Regions from separate parts of the Streptomyces sp. NPDC086835 genome, predicted to be linked through region 1. Evidence: riboswitches for the same ligand, from Rfam matches in the RefSeq annotation. Region 1 holds a riboswitch; the other holds the start of a gene.
What was found. Region 1 has a riboswitch for S-adenosylmethionine ahead of thrC (threonine synthase). Riboswitches for the same ligand answer to the same signal wherever they lie in the genome.
Positions count from the first base shown of each region.

Region 2: it holds a riboswitch for S-adenosylmethionine, as region 1 does, so the genes downstream of both, ACIPJI_RS04700 (aminotransferase class V-fold PLP-dependent enzyme) here and thrC (threonine synthase) in region 1, are expected to answer to the same signal.

Region 1 covers NZ_JBIVAU010000004.1:119,106-134,389, reverse strand. The annotation lists gene ACIPJI_RS15775 (hypothetical protein) at 1-1,911, opposite strand, end outside; gene ACIPJI_RS15770 (hypothetical protein) at 2,038-3,057, opposite strand; gene ACIPJI_RS15765 (MFS transporter) at 3,300-4,526, shown strand; gene ACIPJI_RS15760 (alpha/beta hydrolase) at 4,511-6,022, opposite strand; gene groL (chaperonin GroEL) at 6,264-7,886, opposite strand; gene ACIPJI_RS15750 (cold-shock protein) at 8,300-8,503, opposite strand; gene ACIPJI_RS15745 (MoaD/ThiS family protein) at 8,939-9,214, opposite strand; gene thrC (threonine synthase) at 9,264-10,577, opposite strand; SAM riboswitch class I at 10,595-10,722, opposite strand; gene ACIPJI_RS15735 (glucosyl-3-phosphoglycerate synthase) at 10,896-11,864, shown strand; gene ACIPJI_RS15730 (hypothetical protein) at 11,903-12,388, shown strand; gene ACIPJI_RS15725 (trehalose-6-phosphate synthase) at 12,446-13,903, shown strand; gene otsB (trehalose-phosphatase) at 13,900-14,754, opposite strand; gene ACIPJI_RS15715 (DUF3263 domain-containing protein) at 14,765-15,043, opposite strand; gene ACIPJI_RS15710 (extracellular solute-binding protein) at 15,110-15,284, opposite strand, start outside.
Region 2 covers NZ_JBIVAU010000001.1:1,010,490-1,025,773, forward strand. The annotation lists gene ACIPJI_RS04690 (cytochrome bc complex cytochrome b subunit) at 1-1,344, shown strand, start outside; gene trpD (anthranilate phosphoribosyltransferase) at 1,483-2,547, shown strand; SAM riboswitch class IV at 2,624-2,741, shown strand; gene ACIPJI_RS04700 (aminotransferase class V-fold PLP-dependent enzyme) at 2,958-4,346, shown strand; partial or broken gene ACIPJI_RS04705 (glycerate kinase) at 4,307-5,508, opposite strand; gene ACIPJI_RS04710 (SLC13 family permease) at 5,505-6,935, opposite strand; gene ACIPJI_RS04715 (response regulator transcription factor) at 7,022-7,681, opposite strand; gene ACIPJI_RS04720 (ATP-binding protein) at 7,678-9,120, opposite strand; gene ACIPJI_RS04725 (small hydrophilic protein) at 9,092-9,388, opposite strand; gene ACIPJI_RS04730 (Lrp/AsnC family transcriptional regulator) at 9,517-9,798, opposite strand; gene ACIPJI_RS04735 (rhomboid family intramembrane serine protease) at 9,795-10,526, opposite strand; gene ACIPJI_RS04740 (hypothetical protein) at 10,676-10,918, shown strand; gene ACIPJI_RS04745 (NYN domain-containing protein) at 10,956-12,320, shown strand; gene ACIPJI_RS04750 (NlpC/P60 family protein) at 12,643-13,668, shown strand; gene ACIPJI_RS04755 (NlpC/P60 family protein) at 13,938-14,981, shown strand; gene ACIPJI_RS04760 (hypothetical protein) at 15,283-15,284, shown strand, end outside.

The sequences.
Region 1 (15,284 bases):
GCTGCGCACATAGGTGGTCCCGCCTTCGGTGGTCTCGTCGGTGACCTTGAACTCGCCCTTCGTGTACGACTCGACGAACCGGTCGAAGGTGTCGGTGGGCTTCCAGTCGCCGGTGAGCGGCCAGTCGTCGACGTCGCCCGTGTCGATGAGGTCACCGTAGGTGGTGTCCTTGCTGCGGCTCAGGTCGCGATACCACTCGGCGGCGACCCGGGCGAGGTAGACGCGGCGCAGCTCGGCGTACTCGGGGGCGGTGTTGATGGCCTTCTTGAGCTCGGTGAGGACCAGAGTGCGGAAGTGCTGCTCGTTGTAGTCCTCGGTGGCCTTGTCCTGCTTCGGGCACGAACCGGTGGCGTTCGCCCCCCGCTGTTTCAGGTACTGGGTCTCCATCCTGACGTCGAGGGGCGCGTCGAGGATGTAGAGCTTGTCACCGTCCTGGTGGATCGACGCGGGCGCGGGAAGGATCCACGTCCGGTACGACATGCAGTCCCCGCGGATGCCGTCCCAGAACTTCCGTCCCCGTACGGAGTGGGGGTGGATGAGCTTGCCGATCGTCTTCTTCATCAGCAGATCGGCTTCGAGGAGGACCCGTCCGGCGTCCGTACGGCCGAGCCGCTCGTCGACGATACGGTCCGGCTCGCCCGGGTTGAGGTTGACCCAGAACGCCGACGGTTCGAGGGACAGCCAGACGAAGAACGCGTCGGAGCTGCTCTCCGCGGCGTCGAGGCCCGCCGCCGGAGAACCGCCGCCGTCGGCGGAGAGGGGCGCCTGGAAGGCGTACTGCAGACCGCTGCCGTCGCCGGGGTCCGAGAGATGGCGCAGTTGCAAGGAGGAGAAGTCGATCCCGCCGGGCGCTTGGGGCACGGGCTGCGTCAGCGCTCGGCTCAGGCCGTCCGCGGTGCCGCCCGCGGTGCCGCTCTCTGGGCACGGGTCGGCCGCCGGTCGTGCGTTGCGCGCAGCGGCCGGCGCCGCCACGGTCGTCAGCTGCGGGATGAAGCCGAGGGCCTGGCTGTCGCCGCACGGTTCGGCGGCGCGGGGGTTACGGAAGAACTGGTTCTCCTTCCTGCTCTGCGCGATCCGCTGCCGCTCCGCCGCCCTGCGCTGCTTGCTCAGCTGCTTCTGTGCCGCCACTTCCCTGGCCACGGCGGTCTCTTCGGCTTTGGCTCGCGCCCTGGCGCCGTCGATCAGCGCGTTCATCTCGTCGGAAGAGCCCAAGCCGTCCACGACGGCGTAGATGACATCGGTGTTGGCCGGGATCCGGCCGGCGCACTGAGGCCTGCACGGCGAACGGTCGCTGTAGATCACGAAGAGCCGGTCCTGGGGCACCGGTTTCCGCGCATCCTGGCTCAGGAAAGCCAGGTCCCAAACGAGGATCTTCAGTTCGGAGTGGTTGCCTTGCGCTTTCGCCGAGGCCTCGTTGGCGTGCGGGACTACGGCAAACTTCTCGATCCCGGGGCGTTCGTCCATGCGCAACCGCTCGTACAGCGCCGGGTCGTCGTGCTTCAACGCGGCGGTCTCCACCACCTCAAGGCCCCGGGTGTCCACGTCGTCGAGACCCGTGATGTCCACGAACCCGATCGCGACGTTCCGGCTCCCGTCGATCCGACGCGGGTTCTTGCCGCCGTCGAGCTGCGACCGGTGACCCCACACCGACTGCCCGTGCACGTAGGACCGGTGTCCCAAGGGGTCGCTGTACCAGTCGCCTTCGATCCGGGTCAGCGATCTCCCGGAGGGAGCGGGCTTGCGCTCCTTCTTTCCCCCGTCGGCCGTGAGGTTCCGGGTGTGGCCGGGCGTCTGCGTCTGCACCTCGGCGGACGCCTCCGCGAGGCCGCCGCCCGTGCCCAGTAACAGCCCGAGCATCAGCACGGACGCGGCCAGCGCACGCGGCCCCGTACGCCCTCTGGTCGATGACATGTCGCTCCCCCGGTTTCCGTCCGCGCAAAATACGCGACTGCCCAGGAGGGCCCTTCCCCAGCAGTCACCCCCGTGCCGCCGGTCCTTTGGCAGTTGGCCGGAAGTCGCCACTGAAGGGCCGAAGACTCAGCCGCGCAGCGTCACCCCGTACCTGGTGCGCAGGCGGGTGATCTCCCACCACGCCACCGCCGTCACCGACGCCGGGCCGCCGAGGACCGCGCAGAACTGGACGGCCGGCGGCCCCGGCGGCGCTCCGGCCATGGCCAGGTTGATCGCCGCGAGTTCCCACACCAGGACGCCCGTGAGCAGGGCGGGGAGAGCCGCATGCGCGTCGGCCGTGTTGAAGGCGGTACGCAGCGCCGTCGTGGACGCGAAGACGACGAAGAACAGCACCCACAGCACCGGCAGCAGCAGCGCGAGCGTGATCAGCGGGCTGAGACGGCTGCTCTCGTAGGTCCGGCTGAGGAGCATCACGCCCGCGAAGAGCAGCGGTACGGCCGTGAAGGCGCCGAAGTACCAGAGCACCGAGCGGACCGCGGGCCGCAGCCTGGTCCGCATGCCGGGCCGTGCGTGCGGCGGCGCGAGCCGGAAGAGGACGAGGATCACCACGGGAGCGGTGAGGAGCAGCAGCCACGGCGTGACGACCAGCCGGAAAAGGTACTGGTCCTGCACCTCCGCCCAGTCCGCCTCGGTCCCGTAGGCGGCGAGGATCAGGAAGGACGCGACCAGCGCGACCCAGGCCCTGGTCTTCTGCACGCGCCACACCTCGGGGTCCTGGTACCGCCGGTAGCTGTGCGCGGGGAACCGCAGCCTCGCCTGACGACGGGCGGACCTGGCCAGCGGGTAGCCCAGCAGCACCATCAGCGCCGGCCACACACAGAGCAGGCCGATCACCCAGAGGCAGCCGGGCATCCGGCGCACATGCCGCAGCACCTCGCCCAGCGGCGGCCATTCGTCCTGACGGAACTGCTGCCACAGCGACGGGGGCGGACCGTAGGGAGGGTACGGGTACGGGTACGGGTACGGCCCAGGACGGGGCGGCGGTCCCGGATACGGTCCCTGCCCCGGATACGGCCCGGGCTGCGGCGGCACACCTGGCTGCGGCTGCCCCGTCCACCGGTACGGATTCTGTCCCCCGAATGTCACGCCTTCGCCCTTCCTGGAGTGGTCCGCCGATCATTCCAGGTGAGCGAACTGCCGTGCACAGCCAGGTACATGGCGGGCCGGAACCAAAAAGCCCGCTCGACGACCGCCCCCGGCGTAAACTGGGCCGCATGAGCCGACGACGACATTGATCCACCGCAGCGGGTCCTGGAACGGGCTGTCGCGGGCCGCCGCACGGGTGAGCACCCGGCGTCCCCCGTTCGTTCCGCAGAAGGACCACACGCATGCTCACCGTTTCGTCATGCCCGCCGGACCCCCGTGTCCGCGGTGTCCGCCGCCTCGAGCGAAGGCTCTACACCTACGCGGGTCTTGAGGACTTCGTCCTCCTCTACCCCCTCTACGCCCTGCTCTTCGCCGAACACGGCCTGACCACCGCCGAGATCTCCTCCCTCTTCGCCATCTGGTGCGTCGTCGGCCTGCTGGTCGAAGTGCCGTCGGGTGTCTTCTCCGACACGGTGTCCCGCCGCGTCACGCTGGTCGCCGGCCCGCTGCTGACCGCCGTCGGATTCGCGCTGTGGGCGCTCACCCCCTCCTACGCGGCCTACGCCGCGGGCTTCACGCTCTGGGCCGTCGGCGGCTCGCTGCGCTCCGGTTCCATGGAAGCGCTTGTCCATGACGAACTCGAACGGCTCGGCGCGGCCGACCGCTACGGCCGGATCATGGGCAGAGCCGCCGCCTTCGGCATGGCCGCGACGGCCGCGGCCACGGCCGCTGCCGCGCCCGCGCTCGCCTTCGGCGGCGACGCGCTGGTGTGGGCCGGGAGCATCGGCGCCTGCCTGCTGTGCGCCGCGGCGGGCGCGACGCTGCCCGAGCACCGCGCCGCCCACCACGACACCACCGAACGGCCGGGCTACCTCGCGACGTTGCGCTCCGGACTGGCCGAGGTGCGCGGCAGCCGTCCCGTCCGGCGGGCGATGGTCCTCGCCGTGGTGATCACGTCGATCTGGGGTGTGCTGGACGAGTACGTGCCGCTGCTCGCCGCCGCCACGGGCGTCGCGACGGAGACCGTCCCCCTGCTCGTGCTGGTGGTGTGGGTGGGCGTGACGCTCGGCTCGCTGCTGGTGACGGCCGGCGAACGGCTGTCGGTCCGCGCGACCGGGGCGCTGGTCGCGGCCGCGGCCGTGGCGCTCGCGGCGGGCGCGCTGTCGGGCACGCCCGCCGGATTCGCCCTGCTCGCCGTCGCGTTCCTCGTCTTCCAGCTCGCGGATGTGCTGGCCGACGCACGCCTCCAGGCCACGATCACCGGCAGGAGCCGGGCGACCATCACCTCGCTGACGGGCCTCGGCACCAACATCGCCTCGCTGCTGGCGTACGGCACGTACGCGGCACTGTCGCCGCACGCCTCCCACGGCACGGTCTTCGCGCTGCTGGCCGTGCCGTACCTGCTGGTGGCCGCCGCGATGGGCCGGCCACGTCCGGCCCCCGCGCCGGCCGGTCAGGAGGCGCAGTAACGGTCCCGCGCCGGGCGCTCCCCGGTGAGCAGGAAGCGGGTCACGGTCGCGTCGCCGCACTCGTTGCCGTTGTCCACGTAGGCACCGTGGCCGACCGCGTCGACGACGACCATCCGCGCCCGGTCCCCGAAGGCCGCCCGCATCTTCTTCGCGCCCGCGAGCGGGGTCGCCACGTCACGGTCGTTCTGGACGAGCAGGACGTTGGACGGGCCGTGCGGCGTGATGCGGACGGGCCGCTCGGTGGGGCCGAGCTCCCAGAAGGCGCATGGCATCACGTTGACGGGCATGCCGGCCGTGAGCGGATGGCGCTCACGGCTGTCGGCCACGTCCTTCTCGTAGGAGGCCTGGTCGTCCCCCCAGGCGTCCACGTCGTTGCAGAGCGTCGCGGCCGACGCCGCCACGGTGTTCTGCATGGCCTCGTCCGGGGGCGTGTTCGGGGCCGGCAGCCCGGCCCCGGAGCGGGCAGCGGCGATCAGGCGGGCGACGACCGGGAACCGCTTCGGCGAGTAGAGGCTGTCGAGCAGCGTCTGACGCAGCACGTTGCCGTTCAGCTCCTCGGGGTTGGCGCCCGGCCAGGGGATCGGCTCGCGGTCCAGGCGCGCGGCGAGGGCGAGGAAAGCGGACCGTACCTCCTTGGGCGACCCCGCCAGCCGGTCCGGGTCGGCGGGGTCGGCGGCCCAGGCGGCGAAGTCGGGGAAGACGTCCTCGACGCCCACCGCGTAGTTCGCCAGCCAGCCCCGCGACACCCGGTCCGGGTCGGGGTCGTCGTTGCTGTCGAGGACCCAGCGGTCGGTGCGGTGGGGGAACATCTGCGCATAGACGGCGCCGGCGTAGGTGCCGTAGGAGACACCCCACGCGGACAGTTTCCGCTCGCCGAGCGCCTCGCGGATGCGGTCGATGTCGCGCGCCTCGTTGCGGGTGCTGACGGTGCGCAGGACCTCGCCGCCCTTCTCGGCACAGGCGTCGGCGAGGCGCCGGCCGGCGGCGAAGTTGTGGTCGACGGAGCCGTCGGGCGCCGGCCAGGGGCGCAGACGCTCCATGGCGAGGTCGTCGTGCGGGAGGTCGCAGCTGACGGGTGCGGACCGCCCGACGCCGCGCGGGTCGAAGCTGACGACGTCGTACGCGTCGCGCACCGACTGCGGCAGGGCCTTCCCCCGCCGGGAGGGCTCATGCAGACCGGGATTGCCCGGTCCGCCGGGGATGATCAGCAGTGTGCCGCGCCGGGCTTCGGGCCTCTCGCTGCGCAGCCGCGACACGGCGAGCTGTATGTGCGGCCCGCGCGGCTCGGCGTGGTCCAGCGGCACGGACACGGTCCCGCACTCCTGGCGCGGGTCGAGTCCGGTCCCGGGGCACGGGCCCCACCGGACGGCCGATGCGGGCCGGCCGGTCGCCTCTGCGGACGGCGCGGGGAGGGCGACCAGCGTGGTCGCGAGGGCGGGCAGCGTCAGCGCGACGGTGACGGCGGGCCGGAGCCGGAACGTTCGAGTGATTGCCATGGCACGACCCTCCCGGAATTCCGCGCCCGGCCCCACGGGACCAACTGCCGTATCCACCAGGGGGTTTGCCCCACCAGCACAGGCCGGTCACCCCCAGGCGGGCGGACTCCGGGTGCGCGCAGGCACCCGCTCGCGGGCGGGCGTCCCGCCCGGTGCGCGCGGCCGGGAACGCCCGAGGGCGGCACCCCCGTGCAGGGGTGCCGCCCTCGGTGTGAAACCGGTCTGCCGATCCGCGAGCGGATCAGAAGTCCATGTCACCGCCCGGCATGCCGCCCGGAGCGGCCGCGGCGGCCTTCTCCGGCTTGTCGGCGATGACGGCCTCGGTGGTCAGGAACAGCGCCGCGATGGAGGCCGCGTTCTGCAGAGCAGAGCGGGTCACCTTCGCGGGGTCGATGATGCCCTCGGCGATCATGTCGACGTACTCACCGGTCGCGGCGTTCAGGCCGTGGCCGACGGGCAGGTTGCGCACCTTCTCGACGATGACGCCGCCCTCGAGACCACCGTTGACGGCGATCTGCTTGAGCGGGGCCTCCAGCGCGAGCTTCACGGCGTTGGCGCCGGTCGCCTCGTCGCCCTGGAGCTCGAGCTTCTCGAAGACCGAGGAGGCCTGGAGCAGGGCCACGCCACCACCGGCGACGATGCCCTCCTCGACGGCCGCCTTCGCGTTGCGAACGGCGTCCTCGATGCGGTGCTTGCGCTCCTTGAGCTCGACCTCGGTCGCGGCGCCGGCCTTGATGACGGCCACGCCGCCGGCCAGCTTCGCGAGGCGCTCCTGGAGCTTCTCGCGGTCGTAGTCCGAGTCGCTGTTCTCGATCTCGGCACGGATCTGGTTGACGCGACCCTGGACCTGGTCGCTGTCACCGGCACCGTCGACGATCGTGGTCTCGTCCTTGGTGATGACGACCTTGCGGGCGCGGCCCAGCAGGTCCAGGCCGGCGTTCTCGAGCTTGAGGCCGACCTCCTCGGAGATGACCGTGCCGCCCGTGAGGATGGCGATGTCGTTCAGCATGGCCTTGCGGCGGTCGCCGAAGCCCGGGGCCTTGACGGCGACGGACTTGAACGTGCCGCGGATCTTGTTGACGACCAGGGTCGACAGGGCCTCACCCTCGACGTCCTCGGCGATGATCAGCAGCGGCTTGCCGGACTGCATGACCTTCTCCAGCAGCGGAAGGAGGTCCTTCACGTTGCCGACCTTGGAGTTGACGATCAGGATGTACGGGTCGTCCAGGGACGCCTCCATACGCTCCATGTCGGTGGCGAAGTACGCCGAGATGTAGCCCTTGTCGAAGCGCATACCCTCGGTGAGCTCGAGCTCCAGACCGAAGGTCTGGGACTCCTCGACGGTGATGACGCCTTCCTTGCCGACCTTGTCCATGGCCTCGGCGATGAGCTCACCGATCTGGACGTCAGCGGCGGAGATGGAGGCGGTGGAGGCGATCTGCTCCTTGGTCTCCACGTCCTTGGCCTGCTCGAGCAGGGCACCGGAGACGGCCTCGACGGCCTTCTCGATGCCGCGCTTCAGGGCCATCGGGTTGGCGCCGGCGGCCACGTTGCGCAGGCCCTCACGGACGAGCGCCTGGGCGAGAACGGTCGCGGTGGTCGTACCGTCACCGGCGACGTCGTCCGTCTTCTTGGCGACTTCCTTGACCAGCTCTGCGCCGATCTTCTCGTACGGGTCCTCGAGCTCGATCTCCTTGGCGATGGAAACACCATCGTTGGTGATCGTGGGGGCGCCCCACTTCTTCTCGAGGACGACGTTGCGACCCTTGGGGCCAAGGGTGACCTTGACGGCGTCGGCGAGCTGGTTCATCCCGCGCTCGAGACCGCGCCGTGCCTCCTCGTCGAACGCGATGATCTTGGCCATGTGAAGTGGTCCTCCCGGACTGGGGTGGATTGCTTCGGATCGCATCCGGCGCCCGCGACGGACGGCCTGCGTGCCTTGTGGTTCCTTGCCCCACCCGGCTCGCGGGCCTCACCGACCCGATCCAAGTTCTGTCACTCTCACTGGGAGAGTGCTAACGCCAATGATTAGCACTCGACCCCTGAGAGTGCAAGCGCCTTCGAAGAAGGCTCCTTGAGGGGTGGCGGTCGGGCGACGGGTGAGCGCAAGCGCCTTCGAAGGATGCGGGCGGTCCGCGGCGGTGTCCGGACAGGTGTCCGGACACGCGTGAGCGGCGGTGCACCGGACACGCGTGAGGGGCCCGCTTCCCGGTGGCCGGGAGGCGAGCCCCTCATGCGTGAGTGCGTCGGTGGCCGAACGCGCCTGGATCAGTTGGATCAGACGGCGAGCTTGACCATGTCCGCCTGCGGACCCTTCTGGCCCTGCGAGATCTCGAATTCGACTCGCTGACCTTCTTCAAGGGTGCGGTAACCGTCCATCTGGATCGCGCTGTAGTGGACGAAAACATCCGCACCACCGTCGACCGCGATGAAGCCGTACCCCTTCTCCGCGTTGAACCACTTGACGGTGCCCTGAGCCATGCCTAACTCCCCTATTACTGGCCCTTGCGCAGGACCGCACTTCGCGGACCCGGGTCAGATCTCCACCCCAGCAGGAGGGGTGTGCGCCGGAACGCGTCGACCGCGGCTGAATGTATCTGCCCAACTGCCCTCTGCAACAGGTCAATCGGACGAGAAATCTGGGCAGGACCGAACGGCCGATCCGTGTCAATTCATGGAATTCCGGGGCAAGTCGGGCCCGGCAAATAACGCCTAAGTGGCAATTCGATCGCATGGTTTGGCCGCATTCTTGCGGAACTTGAAGGCATTCTCGAGCGGCCGGCGAAGGGGGCTTCCCAAACTCTACCGCGCTCAACCATGCAGAATTGCCCCCTCCGCTTCTCTCGCGGAGGGGGCAATTTCAGTAACTGCGGGTAAATCCCTGGGGAAAGCTTGACGTCCGCTCCCCCGCTACCGTCAGCCGCCGGCGACGGCGGGGATGATCGACACGCCCGCGCCGTCCGGCGTGGCCGTCTCCAGGCCCTGCTCGAAACGGACGTCGTCGTCGTTCACGTACACGTTGACGAACCGGCGCAGCTTGCCCTGGTCGTCCAGGACGCGGGCGGCGATGCCCGTGTGGTTCTTCTCCAGGTCCGCGATGACCTCGGCGAGGGTCGCGCCCTCCGCCGGGACCTCGGCCTGGCCGCCCGTGTACGTACGGAGGATGGTGGGGATGCGGACGTTGACGCTCATGTTCGTCACCTCTCGGCGGGGTACGGCGTGGCAGTGCGGAGCAAGGTTCTCAGTGGGCGGCCAGGCCCGCGTCGCGGAACGCGTCCAGGCTCGGGCGGATGACGGCGGTCGCCTGCGAGGTCTCCGCGACGGCGTCGAGGGTCTTGAGACCGTCGCCGGTGTTGAGCACGACGGTGGTGAGCGCCGGGTCGAGCAGGCCGGCCTCGATCAGCTTCTTCGTCACACCCACCGTCACGCCACCGGCCGTCTCGGCGAAGATGCCCTCGGTGCGGGCCAGCAGCTTGATCGCGTCGACGACCTGCTCGTCGTTGACGTCCTCGACGGCTCCGCCCGTGCGGCGCGCGATGTCCAGCACGTACGGACCGTCGGCCGGGTTGCCGATGGCGAGGGACTTGGCGATGGTGTTCGGCTTCTGGGGCCGCACGACGTCGTGGCCCGCCTTGAAGGCGGTCGACACCGGCGAACAGCCCTCGGCCTGGGCGCCGAAGATCTTGTACGGCTTGTCCTCGACGAGCCCGAGCTTGATCAGCTCCTGAAGACCCTTGTCGATCTTCGTGAGCTGGGAGCCGGAGGCGATCGGGACGACCAGCTGGTCCGGCAGCCGCCAGCCGAGCTGCTCGCAGATCTCGTACGCCAGGGTCTTGGAGCCCTCCGCGTAGTACGGGCGGAGGTTGACGTTGACGAAGCCCCAGCCCTCGCCCAGCGGGTCGCCGATGAGCTCGGAGCAGAAGCGGTTCACGTCGTCGTAGTTGCCCTCGATGCCGACGAGCTCGCCGCCGTAGACCGCGGCCATGACGACCTTGCCCTGCTCGAGGTCGTGCGGGATGAAGACGCAGGAGCGGAAACCGGCCCGCGCGGCGGCGGCGCCGACCGCGCCCGCGAGGTTGCCCGTGGAGGAGCAGGACAGGGTGGTGAAGCCGAAGGCGCGGGCGGCCTCGAGGGCCTGGGCGACGACCCGGTCCTTGAAGGAGTGCGTCGGGTTGCCGGAGTCGTCCTTGATGAACAGGCCGCCGGTGACGCCCAGTTCGCGGGCGAGGTTGTCGGCCTTGACCAGCTTGGTCCAGCCCGGGTTCAGGTTCGGCTTGTCGGCCACATCGGCCGGGACGGGCAGCAGCGGGGCATAGCGCCAGATGTTGGCCGGGCCCGCCTCGATCTGCTTCCGGAGCTCTTCGGGGCTGCCGCTCGGAAGGTCGTATGCGACTTCGAGCGGCCCGAAACACTCGGCGCAGGCGAAGATGGGACCGAGTTCGAAACGCTGTCCGCACTCGCGGCACGAAAGTGCGGCGGCGGGGCCGAGGTCCACGGAGGTGGACGCGGTGGCGGAGGTGCTGGTGCTGGTGCTTGCGACGGTCTGCGCAGCCATGATGGCGAGGCCCTTTCTCCTCATCTTCCTCGTGACGCACTTCGCCACGAGACGGAATTGGCACCTTCCCCACCGTGACCTCGCGGTCGGCAGGAGGGTTGCCGGGGCTTCAACGGGCCGTTCCCTCTGCCCCTCTGGATGAGCGGTATGGCTCCGGACGTGCGGTCCGGGCGTTTGTGTGCAGGGACCCCCCGAGATGCGAGGGTCCTTCGCGTTGCTCAAGACTGTAACCGAAGCCCCGGACGCTCGAGATAGTCGTCCGACCCGCGAGATGGATCACACGACCGACTGTCGATCGACTGTCAAGGGAGACGCGAAGTGCTCGATGAGGTGGCCCGCTGGCTGAGCCGGCGCTCCTGGTCCGCGTCCGACCGCTCCCTCGAGAGGCTGATGTCCGCCAAGGTCAGGCAGGGCACGACCGTCAGCGTGGTGCTCCCCGCGCTGAACGAGGAAGCGACGGTCGGAGAGATCGTCACGATCATCCGCCGGGAGCTGATGGAGAACACCCCGCTCGTCGACGAGCTGGTCGTCATCGACTCGGCCTCGACCGACCGCACGTCGGAGGTGGCCGCGGCCGCCGGGGCCCGGGTGGTGCACCGGGACGCGATCCTGCCCGGCCTGCCCGCGGTGGCCGGCAAGGGCGAGGTGCTGTGGCGGTCGCTGATGGCGACGGGGGGTGACATCGTCTGCTTCTGCGACGCGGACCTGCGCGACTTCTCCGCGGACTTCGTCTCCGGGATCGTCGGCCCGCTGCTGACCGAGCCCGACGTCCAGTTCGTCAAGGCCATGTACGACCGCCCGCTGGGCGGGGGCGCCGCGCCCGGCCCCGACGGCACACCGGCCCAGGGCGGCCGGGTGACCGAGCTGGTGGCCAGGCCGCTGCTGAACCTGCACTGGCCGCAGCTCGCCGGGTTCGTGCAGCCGCTGGGCGGCGAGTACGCGGCACGGCGCTCGCTGCTGGAGCGGCTGCGCTTCCCCGTCGGGTACGGCGTGGAGCTCGGCCTGCTGGTCGACTCGCTGAACCTGGTGGGCCTGGACGCGCTGGCCCAGGTCGACGTCGGCACCCGCAAGCACCGCCACCAGGACGGGCAGGCGCTCGGCAGAATGGCCGCGACGATCTATCGGACGGCCCAACTGAGGCTATCCCGCCCGCATTTGGTGCGCCCGTCGATCACGCAGTTCGAGCGCGTGGGGAACGGGTTCGTGCCGCGGACGCACCCGGTGGACACGGAGGAGCGCCCGCCGATGCTCGAGATCGGTGAGTACGCGGCGCGTCGCGCCGCATAAGCAGGACCCGCCGGTCATTTTGCCTACATTTCCCATGTATGGGACTTATGGGATTTCTTGTTCTGTCGTTTCCCGGATCTCCGGGCAGTCGCGGCAGGCACCGCAAGGAGACGCCCACCGGCGGCACGGAACGGCTGAAGGGGCTCCTCGGCACCTTGGCGGTCACCGCCGCCGCGGCGTTCGGACCGGCCGTCCCCGCGGTGGCGGCGCCGACCGGGCCGGCGGCGCCGGGAACGCTCCCCGGTGAGCTGCCGGCGCACCGGACCGCCCCGGACGCCGCCGAGCAGCGGACGGACGGCCACCCCGAGGACGCGCCCGCCGCTGCCTCGGCCGCCGGCGGCCCGGAGGGGGCCGCCGGCGGGGCCGAGGGCCTTAAGGGCGGGGAACCGGTCCGTCAGGTGGAGATGGCCCGCACCGGCGGCACCGCGGAGCAGCTGTGGCTGCTGGGCGGCGTCGCGCTGAGCCTGACGGCGGCCGGCATCGTCGCCGTGGCCGCCACCCGCGGCCGCCGCCGCGACCACTGACCTGCGCGAGGCCGTACGCACGTTTGAGCTTTTGCGGTACGGGCTAGATTTCGGCACATGGTCTCCGACGCAGCCCAGATCCTCGTCGCGTCCAACCGCGGCCCTGTCTCCTACGAGCTGAACGAGGACGGAGAGCTCGACGCCCGCCGCGGCGGTGGAGGACTCGTCTCCGGCCTGTCGGCCATCGGCTCGGACGCGCAGTCGCTGTGGGTGTGCGCGGCCCTCGGCGACGGCGACCGCGAAGCGGTCCGGCGCGGGGTCGGCGAACCCGGTGTACGGATGCTCGACATCGACGCCCGCGTCCACGCCGACGCGTACAACGGCATCGCGAACTCCGTGCTGTGGTTCGTCCACCACATGCTGTACCAGACGCCCCTCGAGCCCGCCTTCGGCCGGGAGTTCCGGCGCCAGTGGGGCGCCTACCGGCTCTACAACCGGGCCTTCGCGGAGGCGCTCGCCGCGGAGGCGGCCGACGACGCCGTGGTTCTCGTGCAGGACTACCACCTGGCCCTGGTGCCGGGAATGCTCCGCGAACTCCGCCCCGACCTGCGGATCGGCCACTTCTCGCACACCCCGTGGGCGCCCCCGGAGTACTTCGCGATGCTGCCCGGCGACATCGCGGAGGAACTGCTGCTCGGCATGCTCGGCGCCGACCGGCTCGGGTTCCTGACCAAGCGGTGGCTGCGGGCGTTCCAGAGCTGCGCCGCCGCCGTCCTCGCGCCGTACGACGGGACGTCGCTGTGGCCGAAGGACAACGAACCGAGCTTCGAGTTCCGGATCCCCGGCCGCGGCCGCCACCGGACCCGCCTCGGGGTCCACGGGCTGGGAGCCGACGCCGACTTCCTGCGTGAGCGGGCCGGGCGCCCCGACGTCGACGAGCGGATGGCCGCCCTGCGGAAGCAGGCCGGCGAAGGCCGCCGGACGATCGTGCGCGTCGACCGCACGGAACTGTCCAAGAACATCCTGCGCGGCCTGCAGGCCTACCAGGAGTTGCTGGAGGAGCACCCCGAGTGGCACGAACGCGTCGTGCACATCGCGCTCGCCTACCCCTCACGCCAGGACCTCGAGGTCTACCGCCACTACACGGCGGAGGTCTCCCGGCTCGCCGACGAGATCAACGCCCGGTACGGCACGGCCGACTGGACTCCGGTCGTCGTGCACGTCAAGGACGACTTCGCCCGCTCGCTCGCCGCGTACCGGATGGCCGACGTGGCCCTGGTCAACCCGATCAGGGACGGCATGAACCTGGTCGCCAAGGAGGTGCCCGTCGTCACCGACCTCGGCTGCGCCCTGGTCCTCTCACGCGAGGCCGGCGCCCACGAGGAGCTCGGTGACGACGCGATCACCGTCAACCCGTACGACGTCAGCGGCACGGCGGCGGCGCTCCACGAGGCGCTGACCATGTCCGCCGACGAGCGGGCCGAGCGCTCGAAGCGCCTGGCGGCGGCAGCGACCGCGCTGCCGCCGCGGCAGTGGTTCCTCGACCAGCTCCAGGCGCTGCGCGAGGAAGGTTAGACGCGCAGGGCGAGGGCTGCCAGGAAGTCCGCCAGCTGCGCCGGCCCCGGGAGCACCAGGTCGGCGCGGTCGGCCAGTTCGGGGACCTCGTTGCCGCTGCACAGCAGCAGGCCGGGCACACCGTCGGAGCGCAGCTTCTCGACGGCGCCGTAGGCGGCGAGGTCGCCCAGGTCGTCGCCCGCGTACAGCACGGACCCGGCGCCCACCTCGCGCACGTACTCGGACAGCGCGACGCCCTTGTCGACGCCCGGCGGGCGCAGCTCCAGGACCATACGTCCCGGCTCCACGATCAGGCCGTGCCGGGAGGCGAGCTCGGCAAGCGGCTCACGCAGGGCCTCGAAGGCGGCCTGCGGGTCCTCGGCGCGGCGGGTGTGCACCGCGACGGCGCGGCCCTTCTCCTCGATCCAGGTGCCCTGCCAGGCGCCGATCCGGTCGAGGAAGCCGGGGAGCTCGGCCCGCACGGCCGCGACCCCCGGGTCGGGGGCCGGAGCGCGTACGGTCCCGGTGACCGCGTCCCAGCGCTCCGCGCCGTAGTGGCCGAGGACGACGAGGCGGTCCAGACCGGTGACACCGGAGAAGCCGCCGTAGCGGACGGCGACCCCGGCCGGGCGGCCGGTGATCACCGCGACCGACGCCACCTTCGGCGCGAGCGCGGCCAGCGCGGGGACGGCGCGCTCATGGGCGCGGGCCTGTTCGGGGTCGGGCACGATCTCGGCGAGCGTGCCGTCGAAGTCGAGTGCGATCACGGCCTGCCCTGGCCGTTCGAGGAGTGCCGCGAGGCCTTCACGACCTGCGGGGGTGGACGGCGTCGGCATGGAGTCTGCGGCTTCTGCATACGGTGAGCTGCCCATGCCTTCGACCCTAGCGGCGACTTCTCCTCGCGTCCCTCACACGGCGAAGCCGGTTGACGGTGACCGGGTCGTGGGCGAGGGCACGCGCGTCATCGAGCAGGGCGTTGAGCAGTTGGTAGTAGCGGACCGGGGAGATGCCGAGCTGCTCCCTGACGGCCCGCTCCTTGACGCCGGGGCCCGGCCAGGAACGGCGTTCCATGGCCAGGACGGCCCGGTCCCGCTCGGAGAGCTCCTGGGCGCCGGGCCGGTCGCCGGCCTCCTGCTCCTCAGGCGCCTGGTCGTCGGTCATACGATCCAACATATCGGTGCCCACCGACGCCCGGACCGCCCTGTGGACGACGCCCGGCGCACGGAGTCACTCCGCGCTCTCGGCCGCCCTGGCGTCCTGGGAGATCCGGTCCAGCGTGCGGGCGGGGCTGCCGCCCGGTCCCACGGCGTCGCCGATGTTCTTCTTGATGTTCTCGCTGGCCGAGGCCCACGACGTCTTGCCCACCGGCGGCAGCACGGAACCCGGCAGCACCTCCAGGAAC
Region 2 (15,284 bases), on a different contig from region 1:
GCCTCGACCCTGGACATCAGCTTCGACGTCCGCGGTGGTCTGCTGATCCGGCAGATCCACCACTGGGCCGCGCTGATCTTCCTCGCCGCGATGTTCGTGCACATGATGCGCGTGTTCTTCACGGGCGCGTTCCGCAAGCCGCGTGAGATCAACTGGCTGTTCGGCTTCCTGCTGTTCGTCCTCGGCATGTTCACCGGTTTCACCGGTTACTCGCTCCCGGACGACCTGCTCTCCGGCACCGGTGTCCGCTTCACGCAGGGCGCGATCCTGGCGACGCCGATCGTCGGCACCTACCTGTCGATGTTCCTGTTCGGTGGCGAGTTCCCCGGTCACGACATGGTGGCGAGGTTCTACTCGATCCACATCCTGCTGCTGCCGGGCATCATGCTCGGGCTCGTGGTGGCGCACCTGATCCTGGTCTTCTACCACAAGCACACCCAGTTCGCGGGCCCCGGCCGTACGAACAAGAACGTCGTCGGCATGCCGCTGCTGCCGGTCTACATGGCCAAGGCCGGAGGCTTCTTCTTCCTGGTCTTCGGTGTCATCGCGCTGATCGCCGGCATGTTCACGATCAACCCGGTGTGGGCCCTCGGTCCGTACCGTCCGGACCATGTGTCCACCGGCGCCCAGCCCGACTGGTACATGGGCTTCGCCGAGGGCCTCGTCCGAGTGATGCCCGGCTGGGAGATCAACCTGTGGGGCCACACCCTGGTCCTCGGTGTGTTCATCCCGCTGGTCCTCTTCGGGCTCGTCCTCGCGGTGCTCGCGGTCTACCCGTTCATCGAGTCGTGGATCACCGGCGACAAGCGCGAGCACCACATCCTGGACCGCCCGCGCAACGCTCCGACGCGTACCGCGCTGGGCGTGGCCTGGGTGACCGGTTACGTGATCATGCTGCTGGGTGGCGGAAACGACATCTTCGCGACGCACTTCAACCTGTCGATCAACGCGATCACCTGGTTCGTACGCATCACGTACTTCGTCGGACCGGTCCTCGCGTTCATCATCACCAAGCGGATCTGCCTGGGTCTGCAGCGGCGCGACAAGGACAAGGTGCTGCACGGACGTGAGTCCGGCATCATCAAGCGCCTGCCGCACGGTGAGTTCGTCGAGGTGCACGAGCCGCTGGCACAGGGCGACCTGTACAAGCTCACCGCGCACGAGCAGTACAAGCCCGCGGAGATCGGCCCGACCGTCGACGAGAACGGCGTCCGCCGCAAGGTGAAGCTCAGCGAGAAGCTGCGCGCCAGGCTCAGCAAGAGCTACTACGGCGAGCACAACCAGATCGACAAGCCCACCGCGGACGAGTACAAGGAGATCACGAGCGGCCACGGCCACCACTGATCGCCTGACGGACACGTCCGGCAGACACGTCGCCACAGCGAAGGGCCCCGTCCACTCGATGGACGGGGCCCTTCGCCGTGCCCGGTGCTGGATAGGGTGGGATCCACCCCTGTCGGCTTGTGGACCCTGGAGCGGACCATGAACGTTGTGACCCCAGTAGGCGGCGACAGCGTGGCGGCCCACTCCTGGCCGAGCGTGCTGAACGCCCTCCTCGAGAACCGCGACCAGAGCGCGGACGCGACGGCGTGGGCCATGGACCGGATCCTCAGCGGTGAGGCCACCGACGCGCAGATCGCCGGCTTCGCGGTCGCCCTGCGCGCGAAGGGCGAGACGGTGGAGGAGATCACCGGTCTGGTGCGGACGATGTACCGCCACGCCAATCTGATCGAGGTGCCGGGGGGGTGTGTCGACATCGTCGGCACCGGCGGCGACGGCGCCAAGACCGTCAACATCTCCACCATGTCCGCGATCGTCGTCGCCGGTACGGGCGCGAAGGTGGTCAAGCACGGCAACCGCGCCGCCTCCTCGGCGAGCGGCGCCTCGGACGTCCTGGAGAAGCTCGGCGTCAATCTGGAGCTGACCCCGCAGCGGGTGGCCGAGGTCGCGGCCGAGGCGGGCATCACCTTCTGCTTCGCCGTGAAGTTCCACCCGGCGCTGCGGCACGTCGCCATGGCGCGCAAGGAACTGGGCATCCGGACGGTCTTCAACTTCCTCGGCCCGCTCACCAACCCGGCGAAGGTGACCGCGCAGGCGACCGGCGTCGCCGACGCCCGGATGGCGCCGATCATGGCCGGGGTGCTGGCCGAACGCGGCTCGTCCGCACTGGTCTTCCGCGGCGACGACGGCCTCGACGAACTGACGACCACTTCCACCTCCCATGTCTGGGTGGTGCGGGACGGCGCCGTGCGCGAGGAGACCTTCGATCCGCGGGACATCGGCATCGAGCTGGTCCCGGTCGAGGCGCTGCGGGGCGCGGACGCGTCGTACAACGCCGACGTGGCGCGCCGGCTGCTGGGCGGTGAGACGGGGCCCGTACGGGACGCCGTGCTGCTCAACTCGGCAGCGGCGCTCGCGGCCCTGGAGCCGACCGACGGCACGCTGAACGAGCAGCTGGCGGCCGGTGTGGCACGGGCGGCCCGGTCGATCGACTCCGGAGCGGCGAGGGCCGCGCTGGAGCGCTGGGTCAAGGCCAGCAACGCGTAACACGATCCCAGGGCGCGGTCCGGATGGTGGACCGCGCCCTTGCGTCCGCCGCGACGTGTGGCAGGATGCTGGCCAAGGTCATGAGTGACAGCGATTACGGCCCCGGCCCGCTGTCCGGCAACCCTCCGTCCGTGGCGGGGTGCCCCGGGTGAAGACCAGGCCGCAGGCAGCGAGGTCTGTGGCAAGCGCGGACCCCCGCGGCGTCATCGACCGCCGCGTCCCTGGGGTCCTGGTCCTCAAGGGAGCAGTCTCGTGAGCAAGCGAATGCGATAGGGCGTCTCCGCCCCTTCTTCAACACCCTCCGCACGGCGTCGCCGTGTGCCGAGGCCGTCCCGTATCCGGGTTCTGAAGCCGATTCGCCTTTCTCCCCCTACCTTCGGTGGGGGTACCCCCAGCTGGGAGATACCGCCATGTCCGTGTACCCGAACGCCGCCGAGACCGCTGTCGCCGACGCCGCCGACCCGTCCCTCTGTGCCCCGCTGCCGGTCCTCGGCCGGGACGTCACCGTCCCGCTCGTCACCGGCGGCGAAGTCACCTACGCGGCCCTCGACTACGCCGCGAGCGCCCCGGCGCTGCAGCGGGTGTGGGACGACGTGGCCGCGTACGCCCCGTACTACGGCAGCGTGCACCGCGGCGCCGGGTACCTGTCGCAGCTGTCCACCGACCTGTTCGAGAACAGCCGGGCCGTGGTGCACGAGTTCCTCGGCTGCCGCGACGGCGACGAGGTGATCTTCACCCGGTCCACGACCGACTCGCTGAACCTGCTGGCCGCCGCGCTGCCCGACGGTTGCGAGGTGTTCGTCTTCGAGACCGAGCACCACGCCTCACTGCTGCCGTGGCGGGACGCCCGGGTGACGTACCTGGACGCGCCCCGCACGCCCGGTGAGGCGGTACGGACGCTGGAGCACGCGCTCGCCCACCGCGACCCCCACGGCCCGGCGCTGGTCTGTGTGACGGGTGCGTCCAACGTGACCGGTGAGCTGTGGCCGGTACGGGAACTCGCCGCGGCGGCCCACGCGCACGGCGCCCGTATCGTGCTCGACGCGGCCCAGCTCGCGCCCCATCACCCGCTGTCCGTCAAGGAGCTGGACGTCGACTGGGTGGCCTTCTCCGGGCACAAGCTCTACGCGCCGTTCGGCTCCGGTGTGCTCGCCGGGCGGGCGGACTGGCTGCGTGAGGCCGAGCCGTACCTCGCGGGTGGCGGCGCCTCCCGCACCGTCGCTCGGCGCGCCGACGGCGGGGTGGAGGTCGAGTGGCACACCACCGCCGCACGGCACGAGGCCGGCTCGCCCAACGTGATCGGCGTCTACTCGATCGCCGCCGCCTGCAAGGCGCTCACCGAGGCCGGTTTCGACCGGCTGGTCGCCCGCGAGCAGCATCTGATCGCGAAGGTCCGCGAAGGGCTCGCCGAGGTGCCCCAGGTCCGGGTGCTGTCGCTGTTCGGCGAGGAAGCCCCCCGCGTCGGTGTCCTCTCCTTCGTCGTGGACGGCTGGAACAGCTCGCACTTCGCCGCGGCGCTGTCCGCCGAGTACGGCATCGGCGTCCGTGACGGACTCTTCTGCGCCCACCCGCTCGTGCGCACCCTGCTGGGCAGCGACCCGCAGGACGTCGGCGAGTGCGGCGCCCCGGAGGCCGGGCCGGGGGAGAGGTCGCTCAACGCCATCCGCGTCAGCTTCGGCGCGGGTACCCCCGACGAGCACGTGGAGAGGTTCGTGCGGGCCGTCAAGGAGCTCGTCCGCGACGGCGCCCAGTGGAAGTACCGCACCGAGGACGGGCGTTGCGTGCCCGACCGGGGCTGACTCAGGCCGCGAGCCGGGTGCCCAGCAGCACCATCCGCAGCGCGCGTTCGGCCGCGTCGGCGAGGAACTCACCGGCGCGGTCCAGCGCTTCCGGCAGCGGGACCGGCGCCGGCACGATCGACCCGTAGGCGTCCACGCCCGCGGCGCGGACCTCGTGCACGCCGTGGCCGAGCGTCCCGGCGAGGGCCAGCACCGGCACCCCGGCGGCCCTGGCCCGGTGTGCCACCTCGGCCGGGATCTTCCCGCGCACGGTCTGGTCGTCGAGCGCCCCCTCCGCCGTGATCACCAGGTCGGCGCGGGCCAGCCTGGCGTCCAGGTCGACATGGTCCAGCAGCACGTCGAAGCGGGGCAGCAGCCGGGCGCCGAGCGCGGCCAGCCCCGCGCCGAGCCCGCCCGAGGCGCCCGTGCCGGGGGCGGTCCGCAGGTCGACGGCGGCCGGCAGGGCGGCGGTGAGGTGCGCGGCCCAGTGTTCCAACGCGGCCGAGAGCTCCTCGACCTGCGCCGGGGTCGCGCCCTTCTGGGGGCCGAAGACCCGGGCCACGCCGTGCTCGCCGCACAGCACGTTGTACGGGTTGCAGGCCACCAGGATCTCGGCCGCGGCGACACGGGGGTCGAGGCCGGCGCTGTCGATCCGCGCGAGGCGTGACAACTCGCGTCCCCCCGGCCGCAGTTCCTTGCCGCCGCCGTCCAAAAGCCGGACGCCGAGGGCCTGGAGCGCGCCCGCCCCGCCGTCGGAGGTGCCCGAGTCGCCGCAGCCGACCAGGATCCGCCGGGCACCGGTGTCCAGCGCGGCCCGGATCAGCTCACCCACGCCGTAGGTGGTGGTGGCGCCCGGGTCCCGGCGGTCCGGCGGCACCAGGGCCAGTCCGGCGACGGCGGCCATCTCGACCACGGCGGTGCCGTCGCCGAGCACGGCGAAGTGGGCCGGTACCGGAGTGCCGAGCGGTCCCGTGGCCCGGCGGCGCACCAGCCGGCCGCAGGTCGCCGCCGCCAGCGCCTCGGCGGTGCCCTCACCGCCGTCGACCAGCGGGACGAGGTCGATCTCGGCGTCGGGGGCGACCCTGCGCAGTCCCTCCGCGATCGACTCCGCGGCCTCCCGGGCCGTCAGGGACTCCTTGAAACCGCTGGGTGCGACGGCGATACGGATGGGGGTACGGCTCATGGCTGGGTCTCCAGAAGGACGGGCACGCCGAGCAGCGGCCAGACGGTGAGGGCGAATAGCAGCACGACGGCGGCGCTGAGCGGCGCGAGGAGGCCGGACAGCCGCAGAAGATCGCGCGGGGTGAAGGTGGGCACACCGTCCGGCGGGTCGGCGAAGAGCGTGACCGGCTTGGCGGAGGCGGGCAGCGTGTGGCAGAACCCGGCCGCGGCGGTGGACGCCAGGGCCGCGGCGACCGGGTTGACCCCGGCGGCGACGGCGGCGGCCACCACCAGCGGTACCAGCACGGACGAGCGGGCGGAACGGGACTGAAGCACGAGGTGCGCCGCGGTACTGACCACCACGATCACGGTGAGGAACAGCCACGCCGGCAGGTCCGCGGGCAGCCCGCCCACCAGCCATCCGGCCGCCCCGGACTCGGCCAGCGCCACCCCCATCGCGGTCGTCGCGGCCATGAACAGCAGCAACGGCCAGGGCACCGTCCGCAGCCCGTCCTTCAGCCGTACGGTGCCGAGCGCCGGCGATGCCGCCACCACCGCGCCGATCAGGGCGACCACCGCCGGCGGTACCCCGTGCAGCGGCTCGCTGCACCACAGGGCCACCACCGTGCCCAGCAACAGCAGGCACCTTGTCTCCGCGGTGGTCAGCGGGCCGGTCACCGCCGTGGGGGAGTGCTCCTGGAGCAGCGCGGGCGTGATGCTGACCGGCCCCCGGCGCTCCGCCCGGGAGGTGGTGGTCAACAGAACGGTCTCCGCCGCCAGATGTGAGGAGACCACGGCCAACGGCAGGCCCAGCAGCAGCCATTCGACGAAGCCGAGCCGCTCACCGGTCTGCTCCCACAGCACGCTCACCGTGATCAGATGCGCGCCCGCGCCGATGAGGGTCGCGACGGCGGACAGCAGGACCACCGTCGGGAACAGCAGCGCCAGCATCACCACCAGTCGCCGCCGGTCGGCGAGCGCCTTGGCGAGGGCGAGGAACACCGGCATGGCCAGCGCGGCCCGGCCGGAGGTGGCCGGCACCGCGAACGCGGTGACCACCAGCGCCGCGGTCGTCAGATGCACCAACTGCCGTACGGTGCGCGCTCCGCCGACCAGGAAGGCGGCCGCCCGCCCTGCCAGCCCTGTCCTGGCGACGGCGGCCGCCAGGACGAACGCGCAGATCAGCAGCCAGACCGTCTCGTCGCCGAGGGTGGCGAAGAGGGTGTCGGCGCTGATGACGCCGGTCGCGGTGAGCGCCAGCCCGGCCCCGAGGGCGATGTAGGTGTCGTCGACAGGTGCGGCGATCCAGGCGCAGGTGGCGAGAGCGAACACGGCGAGCGTGAGCCGTGCTTCACCGTTCAGCGACGGGAAGACGGTGGGGACGGCGAGTAGCGCACAGACGCTGAGCGCCGCGCACAGCCAGACCGCCTGGCGGAGGGAGAGGGTCACGACGAACAGTCTTGGAGCGGGCCGTGAGCCGCCGATGAGCCGCTGATGAAGGAGAGTTCATCCGCGGTCGCACCCTTTGAAAGCCTTTACGGCATTCGGTAGCCCATGCCCCGTACGGTCTCCAGCCGTTCGGCGCCGAGCTTCTTGCGCAGCGCCCGCACATAGACGTCCACGATGTTGGAGCCGGGGTCGAAGTCGTAGCCCCACACATGGGAGAGGATCTGCTCGCGGGACAGCACCTGCCCGGGATGGCGCAGGAACAGTTCCAGCAGCACGAACTCACGTGTCGTCAGGTCCACCGTCCGCCCCGACGCCCGCGCCCGGCGGGTCCGCAGGTCCAGGCTGAGGTCACCGCTGCGCAGGACCGTGACCTCCGGGGCGCGGGCCGCGGTGCGCAGCCGCAGCCGCACCCGCGCCAGCAGCTCCTCGAAGCGGAACGGCTTGGTCATCCAGTCGTCGGCACCGCCCTCGAGGCCGGCGACCGTGTCCCGTACCGAGTCGCGGGCGGTCAGCACGACCACGGGCAGGGTCACCCGGGACCCGCGCAGCACGCGCAGCACGGTGAAGCCGTCCCGGCCGGGCAGACCGATGTCCAGCAGCATGAGGTCGAAGCCGCCGGACAGGGCGTGGTCCAGAGCGGTGTCGCCGTCGGCGGCGACCGTGGTGGTGAAGCCGTTGGAGCGCAGCCCCTTCTCGACGAAGGACGCGATCCGCTCCTCGTCCTCGGCGATCAGAATGCGGTTCACAGCGCGTCCTCCATGACGAGTACGAATGTCGCCCCTCCGCCGTCGGTGCGGCGCAGCTCGACCCGGCCGCCCCGGTGCCCCTCCGCGATGGCCCGGACGATGGACAGGCCCAGCCCGGCGCCGCTGGTGCGGGCGCCGCGCCGGGCGGTGCCGCGCCGGAAGCGCTCGAAGATCACCCCGGCGTCCTGCTCCTGCACACCCGGCCCGCTGTCGGCGACGTACAGCTCCAGCCGGTCCTCCAGCGCGCGGGAGCCGATGCGTATCCGGGCGCCGGGGACCGTGTGCTGCACCGCGTTCTGCGCCAGCTGCACCATGGCCTGGGTGATGCGCTGCGGATCGAGCACCGCCTCGCGGTCCGCGACCTGGTCCAGCACCCAGTCACGCTCGCCCAGCGCCCGCGCCTTCACGAAGACGTCGGCGGTCAGCTCGCCGAGCTGCACCGGCTCGGGACGGATGAAGTCCGGCCGCTCGGCCTTGGCCAGCAGCAGCAGGTCCTCCACGATCCGGCTCATCCGGTCGAGCTCGTCGGTGACCAGGCGGACCGTCTCGCGCTGCTCGGCCGGGTCGTCGCCCATGACCTCCAGATGGCCGCGGACGATGGTGATCGGGGTGCGCAGCTCGTGTCCGGCGTCGTCGACGAACTGCCGCTGGCCCGCGAAGGCCCGCTCCAGCCGGTCCAGCATGGCGTTGAAGGTCTCGGCGAGCGCGGCGATGTCGTCACGGCCCTGGACCGGGATCCGCTGGGTCAGGTCCTGCTCGGTCAGCTGCTCGGCGGTCGCCCGGACCACTCGTACGGGTGCGAGGATGCGGCCGGCCACCACCCATCCGATGCCGGTCGTCAGCAGCAGCGCCACACCGGAGATCACGAGCAGCGTGCGGAACGCGTCGTCGGCGATGGACCGCTCGCCGTCGGCGTGGAACGCGACGACGAAGGCCGCCGGGTGACCCGGTCGGGCGGAGTCGATGGGCACCTTCGCCCAGCGCACCTCGCCCGCCGGCCGCTCGAGGACGCCGGAGGAGGCCTTGGAGTCCAGGATCGCGGAGAGGGAGGTCCGGTCCGGGTGCAGTGCGACGGAGGCGCGTATCTCGCGTGACTGCCGTATGACGTGGAGGCTCTGCCCGGCCGGGCGGGTCAGTCCGAGCAGTTCCTCGTCGGGATCGGAGTACTGGCGCTGGAGGAAGACCCGCAGCAGCTTCTCCGGGTCGGTGAACGTGCGGCCGGTGTCCGGGTCGACGCCCTGGGGCACGAAGTTCCCGAACTCCTGGGTCTCCTGGGTGAGCAGCTGGTTGATCCGGTGGTCGATGTCCCGCAGCAGCAGTGACCGGGTGGTGGTGGCGACGGCCGCGAGAGCCACCGTCATCATCAGGAGCAGCCAGAGCAGAATGCGGACCCGCGCGGAGATCCGGCGGTCAGTTCTCTTCACCGGTGTCGTCATCATCGTCGTCGTCGGTGGCCGCCGGACCCGGCACGACGGCGTCGCCGGTGGGGCGCGGGCCCGTCGGCGTGCCGCTCGGGCCGCCCGAGGGGGTGCCGCCGGGGGCGGCGGACGGCGCGGGCGAGGCGGGACGCGGAGTGGTGTCCAGCTCGACGGCCGGCGGCACCCGGGGCGTTTTTGGGGCGTCGGTCAGGGCGTAGCTGGTGGCCGCGATACCGAGCGGGGTGGCGACGACGGCGGCGAGGGTCGCCATGCGATGGGTGAATGCCATACCGGTCATCCTCGGGTCCTGGCGGAAGGCCCGGATGAGGCGCAGATGAGGATTCCTTCATGAACGGCCCGCGGTGCGGCCCGGCCCGGGTCCGCACGCCCGGGCGGCCCCGACCCGCCGGACCGGTCCTACGCGTCCAGCCCGATGGCGAACGCCGCCTCGAGGTCGTGCTGCGAGTAGGTGCGGAAGGCGACGTGCGTATCGGTCCCCTCGACACCGGGGATCTTGCTGATCCGGCCGGGGATCACGTCCGCCAGGTCGTCGTGCCTGGCCACACGCACCATGGCGATCAGGTCGTAGGTGCCGGTGACGGAGAAGACCTCGCTGACGCTGTCCAGCGCGGCGATCGACTCGGCGATCTCGGGGATGCGGTCCACGCTGGTCTTGATGAGCACGATCGCGGTGATCACGGCTGGCTTTCTCCCTCGGTCGCTGCGGATGCGTTCACTCTAGTCCCACGCCCGTAGCGGCCCCACGCGTAGACGAAGCCCGCCCCGAAGCCGACCAGGTGCGCCAGATACGCGACGCCCGGCCCGCTGCCGGCGCCCCTGGCCGCCAGCCACTGAAGGACGAACCAGAAGATCAGCACCGCCCAGGCGGGGAAACGCAGCGGCAGGAAGAAGAGGAAAGGGAACAGGCTGGTCACCCGTGCCCTCGGGAAGAGGAAGAGGAACGCCCCGAGGACCGCGGAGATCGCCCCGGAGGCCCCCACCAGCGTCTGCTCGGAGTCGGCGTTGACGACCGCGAACGCGAGCAGGGCGAGATAGCCGGCCCCGATGTAGAAGAGCACGAACTCCAGCTGCCCCATCCGCTCCTCCGCCATCGCGCCGAAGACGAACAGGAACAGCATGTTCCCCAGCAGATGCAGCCAACTGCCGTGCACGAACAGCGCGGTGAGCGGAGTGAGCAGGGCGTCCGGGGAGCCGGCCGTCAGCTCGGCGGGGATCACGCCCCAGCGCTCGAAGTACCCCGCCTGGGCGACGAGCAGCCGGTCGCCGAGGCCGTACACGGGGTTGAATCCGGACACCGGGCTGATGAGGAAGATCGCGCAACAGACCGCGATCAGGCCGTACGTCACCGCGGGCCCCGAGGCCGCGTTCCTGAGCGCTTCCCTGGCCGTGCCCCACCTACTGATCATGGACAGAGCATGGCGTAGCAGGACCGAACGGTACAGAGTGCCTCGCCGCGACATCGGGTACCTGCAAGGCCGTAGGGTTACAGGCAGTACATCCGCAGTTCGACGGCGCACCGCGGTACCGCACCCGCATGAGACAAGAGGACGGCACGATGACGACGGTTCCCTCGCCGACCGCCGAGACCAGGTGGCGCTGCACGCTCTGTGGCAATCTGACGCGCTTCGACGTCACACGCTCGTCGAAGGTCGTCGAGTACGTCCATCTGGACCTGGCGGGCGAGCCGACCGTCGAGGAGCGCGAGGTCGTCAGTGAGACCATCGAGTCGGTCCGCTGCCGCTGGTGCAACGCGGTGGACCAGATCGAGCTGGTGGACAGGCCGGGAGCCGGTTCCTGAACGGAGCGGCCCCCATGGGTGGTAGGGGTGACGGATCGTGGAGCAGCCTGAGAACGGCGGCGGACCGGCCGGTGCGGCCGGTGACGCCGCCGAGGCGCTCGACCGCCCGCTGCCGGAAGGTGTGAGGCGACGGGTCGTCGCCCTCGTCTCCGACGCCTTCGGCGGCCTCACCGTCGCCGAACTGCCCGCCCAGCTCCGGCAGTACGCCCGGTTCACCCCCACCCGGCGCGCCAAGTTCGCCGGGAACGCGATGGCCGCCGCGCTCGAGGGAGACCCCCTCTTCCGCCAGCGCATCGGCGAACGGCTCGGCAAGGCCCAGCCCGAGCTGGTCAAGGCACTCGAGTCCGGATCGCCGCCCGCCGCCGCGGACCCCGCCGACGTGGCGGCGGCCGCCTATGTGCTGCGCCCCGCCGGCTGGGTCAAGATGGTCGCCGCCGCCGGCGAGGAGGCCCAGCGGGCCGACGCCGAGCGCGCCGACGAGGCCGGCCGGCGCGAGCTCGACAGGCTGCGCGAGGAACTGGCCCATGCCCGCGACCAGATCAGGTCGGAGACCGAGCGGCTGCGCGCCGAACTCGACAGCGCCCGCAGGGAGAACGAGTCGCTGCACCGCAAGCTGCGCAGCGCCCAGGCCGATCTGAAACGCGGCGAGGCCGCCCTGCGCCACCGGGACGCCGAGATCGAGGGTGTCCGGGCCCAGGCCGCGGCCCAGGTGTCGGCCGCCGAGAGCGAGACCCGGCGGCTCAAGGCACGCCTGGCGGAGGCCGAGGCGGCGGTCGAGGCAGGCCGCCGGGCCGCCCGCGAGGGCCGTTCCGTCGAGGACATGCGGCTGCGGCTGCTCCTGGACACCGTGCTCGACGCGGCCCAGGGGCTGCGCCGCGAGCTGGCCCTCCCGCCCGCGGGCATGCACCCGGCAGACACGGTGGACGCCGTGGAACCGGGGCGGATGTCGCCCAAGGACATCGCGGCACGAGCGCTCTCCGAGACGGATCCCGCCCTCCTCGACCAGCTGCTGGCGCTGCCGCAGGCGCATCTGGTCGTCGACGGCTACAACGTCACGAAGACCGGCTATCCGACGATGCCGCTCGAGAAACAGCGGCTGCGGCTGCTGGGCGGCCTGTCGATGCTCGCCGCCCGGACGGGCGCCGAGATCACCTGCGTGTTCGACGGGGCGGAGCTGGCAGCTCCGGTGCTGCTGGCGCCCCCGCGAGGGGTGCGGGTGCTGTTCTCCAAGGCGGGTGTGACGGCGGACGAACTGATCCGTCAGCTGGTGCGGGCGGAGCCGCCCGGCCGGCCCGTGGTGGTCGTCTCCACCGACCGGGAGGTGGCCGACGGTGTCGCGAAGGCGGGCGCCAGACCGGTCGCGTCCGCCTTGTTGCTGAAGCGGCTTTCGCGCGTCTCGTAACTCCGGCGGCATATGCCCGATTTAGGGTCTCCGCAGGTGGGACGCTGCGTCAAGTTTCCATCACTACACGTGTGATGAGAGTAAAGATTGGGCTCCCTGGGTAAGATTTTTCCCGTGGGGATTTGAAGTGATCACAGGAAGGTCACTAAGGTCGGGGCTCGAACCTTCGCGCGGTTGATCGCCCATCCGGGGCGACAGCGAAGGAACCGCCGAGTTCGTGCAGTTCGACCCCATTTCCCCCAGGGACCCGATGCGCGGACGCCGGGGATTCGCGTCCCCCCACTGCCCGGTAGGCGGCTCGAGGAAGAAGGAGCTCGCCTTCGTGGCGTCCCACCGTCGTCCCAAGCAGCCGAGCCGCACCCGCGTGACCGTGCTCACCGCGACCGCCGCAGCGGCCGTTGCCCTGACCGCCCAGACCGCCCAGGCCGACCCGAAGCCGAGCAAGAGCGAGGTCAAGGAGAAGGTCGACAAGCTCTACGAAGAGGCGGAGAAGGCCACCGAGAAGTACAACGGGGCCAAGGAGCAGCAGGAGAAGCTCGACGAGCAGATCGACGCGCTGCAGGACAAGGTCGCCCGCGGGCAGGACGAGCTCAACACCCTGAGGGACAGCCTGGGTTCGGTGGCGAGCGCCCAGTACCGCACCGGTGGCATCGACCCCTCCGTGCAGCTCTTCCTCTCCGGTGACCCGGACACCTACCTCGACAAGGCCTCCGCGCTGGACCAGCTCGGCGCCAAGCAGACCGAGGCGATCCAGGAGATCCAGTCCAAGCAGCGCACCCTCGCGCAGCAGCGCCAGGAGGCCCAGAGCAAGCTCGGCGACCTCGCCGAGACCCGCAAGACGCTCGGCGAGAAGAAGAAGGAGGTTCAGGGCAAGCTCGCGGAAGCGCGGCAGCTGCTGAACTCCCTCACCGCCGCCGAGCGCGCCGCGCTCGCCGCCGACGAGAGCCGCGCGAACCGCGCCAGCGCCCGTGTCGACCTCGGCCCGGCCGTGCCCGCCTCGCAGCGCGCGTCCGCCGCGTTCGCCGCCGCGCAGTCCCAGATAGGGAAGCCGTACGTCTACGGCGCGTCCGGCCCGAACTCCTTCGACTGTTCGGGACTCACCTCCTGGGCGTTCGCGCAGGCCGGCGTCTCCATCCCGCGCACCTCGCAGGCGCAGGCCAATGCCGGCACCCGCATCTACTCGCAGAGTCAGCTCAAGCAGGGTGACCTGGTCATCTTCTACGGCGACCTGCACCACGTCGGCTTCTACGCCGGCAACGGCCAGGTGCTGCACGCCCCGCGCAGCGGCACCAACGTGCGCTACGAGTCGATCAACAACATGCCGTTCCAGTTCGGCGTGCGTATCTGACGCACGGTCGGACGGACTGCCGGCCAGGCAGTCGGACGGATCGTTCGACGGGTCCTCACACCCGCCCGAACGGGGGAATTCGTCCCCTTCATACTGACGCAACGCCCCGCCGGTGACCTGTGGTCTCCGGCGGGGCGTCACTCTTCGTGCTCGCCGGGGTCTTTGGTCACCTCGTGTTCACCCGGTTACTCTCTGCCGCGCATCGAACCCGGTTCCCCGGAAGTCCCGGTGGAACCGCTGCGAAAGTCCTGCGGAAGGGAGCGCGGCACGTGGTGTCCCACCGCCGACCCTCACAGCCCGGCCTCACACGGAGTGCCCGGGGCACCGTCCTGTCCGCGGCGGCGGCCACGGCCGCCGCCGCCCTCGGCGCCGGTGCCGCACCGGCCGGTGCCGAGCCGGGAGCCGGCGCGGAGGCGACCCGGGCCAGGGTCGACCGGCTCTACGAGGAGGCCGAGCGGGCCACGGAGCGCTTCAACGCCGCGGGTGAGCGTGTCGAGGAGCTCCACGAGCAGGTCGAACACGCCCAGGACAGGGTGGCCCGCAGCCAGGAGCGGATCAACCGGATGCGCGAAGCGCTCGGCTCCGTGGCAGGCGCCCAGTACCGCTCCGGCGGCATCGACCCGGCGCTGGCACTGCTGCTCTCCCAGGACCCGGACGGCTACCTTGGCGCGGCGGCGACGCTGGACCGCATCTCGGAACGCCACTCCGCCGCGCTGAGCGACCTGCGCCGCGAGCAGCGCGACCTCGGCCAGGAACGCTCGGAGGCTTCGCGCGACCTGGCCGAACTGGAGCGCAGCAGAAGCGTGGTGGCGCGCCACAAGCGCACCGTGGAACGCAAGCTCGGCGAGGCCAGACGTCTGCTGAACGCGCTGCCGGCCGAGGAACGGGAGGCGTACGACCGGTCCTCGCGCTCCGGCCGCGACGACCTGGCGGGCATGGCCGTGCTGCCCGGCGTCCCGGCCGCCTCCCCGCATGCGGCGGCGGCCATGACGGCGGCGCGCAGCGCGGTCGGCCGCCCCTACGTGTGGGGCGCCACCGGGCCCTTCGGCTTCGACTGCTCGGGCCTCGTGCAGTGGTCCTACGCCCAGGCGGGAGTGGGCCTCCCGCGCACCTCCCAGGCCCAGGCGAACGCGGGCACCCGCGTGCCGCTGTCGGCGGCCCGGCCGGGCGACATCGTCACGTACCGGAGCGACGCGAGCCATGTCGGGATGTACGTGGGGAACGGCCAGGTGGTCCATGCGCCGTATCCGGGGGCGGCGGTGCGGTACGACCCGGTGGGGATGATGCCGGTGCACGCGGTGACGCGGGTGTAGGTGGGGGCGGGCTGCGCCTGCGGCGGGCTTGTCCCCTCCCCGCCTCTTCCCGCTGTACCGATGTGCGGCTCCGCCGCGTGGCGGGCAAGCCCCGGACCCCTTACGGCCTTCGGCCGTGCCCTCGATCGCCGGGCGGGTTTGAGTTGCTCGGCAACTCAAGCCCCGCCGGCGATCGAGGCGCGGGGGCGGAGCCCCCGAAACACCGCGCGGAGCGCGGTGGCGGGTCCGGGCGGGGCCCGGTCACCGGGTGCCGCGGGGCGCAGGGGGCGGCGCGGGCCGTCCGGTTACGTACCATCGCAGGAT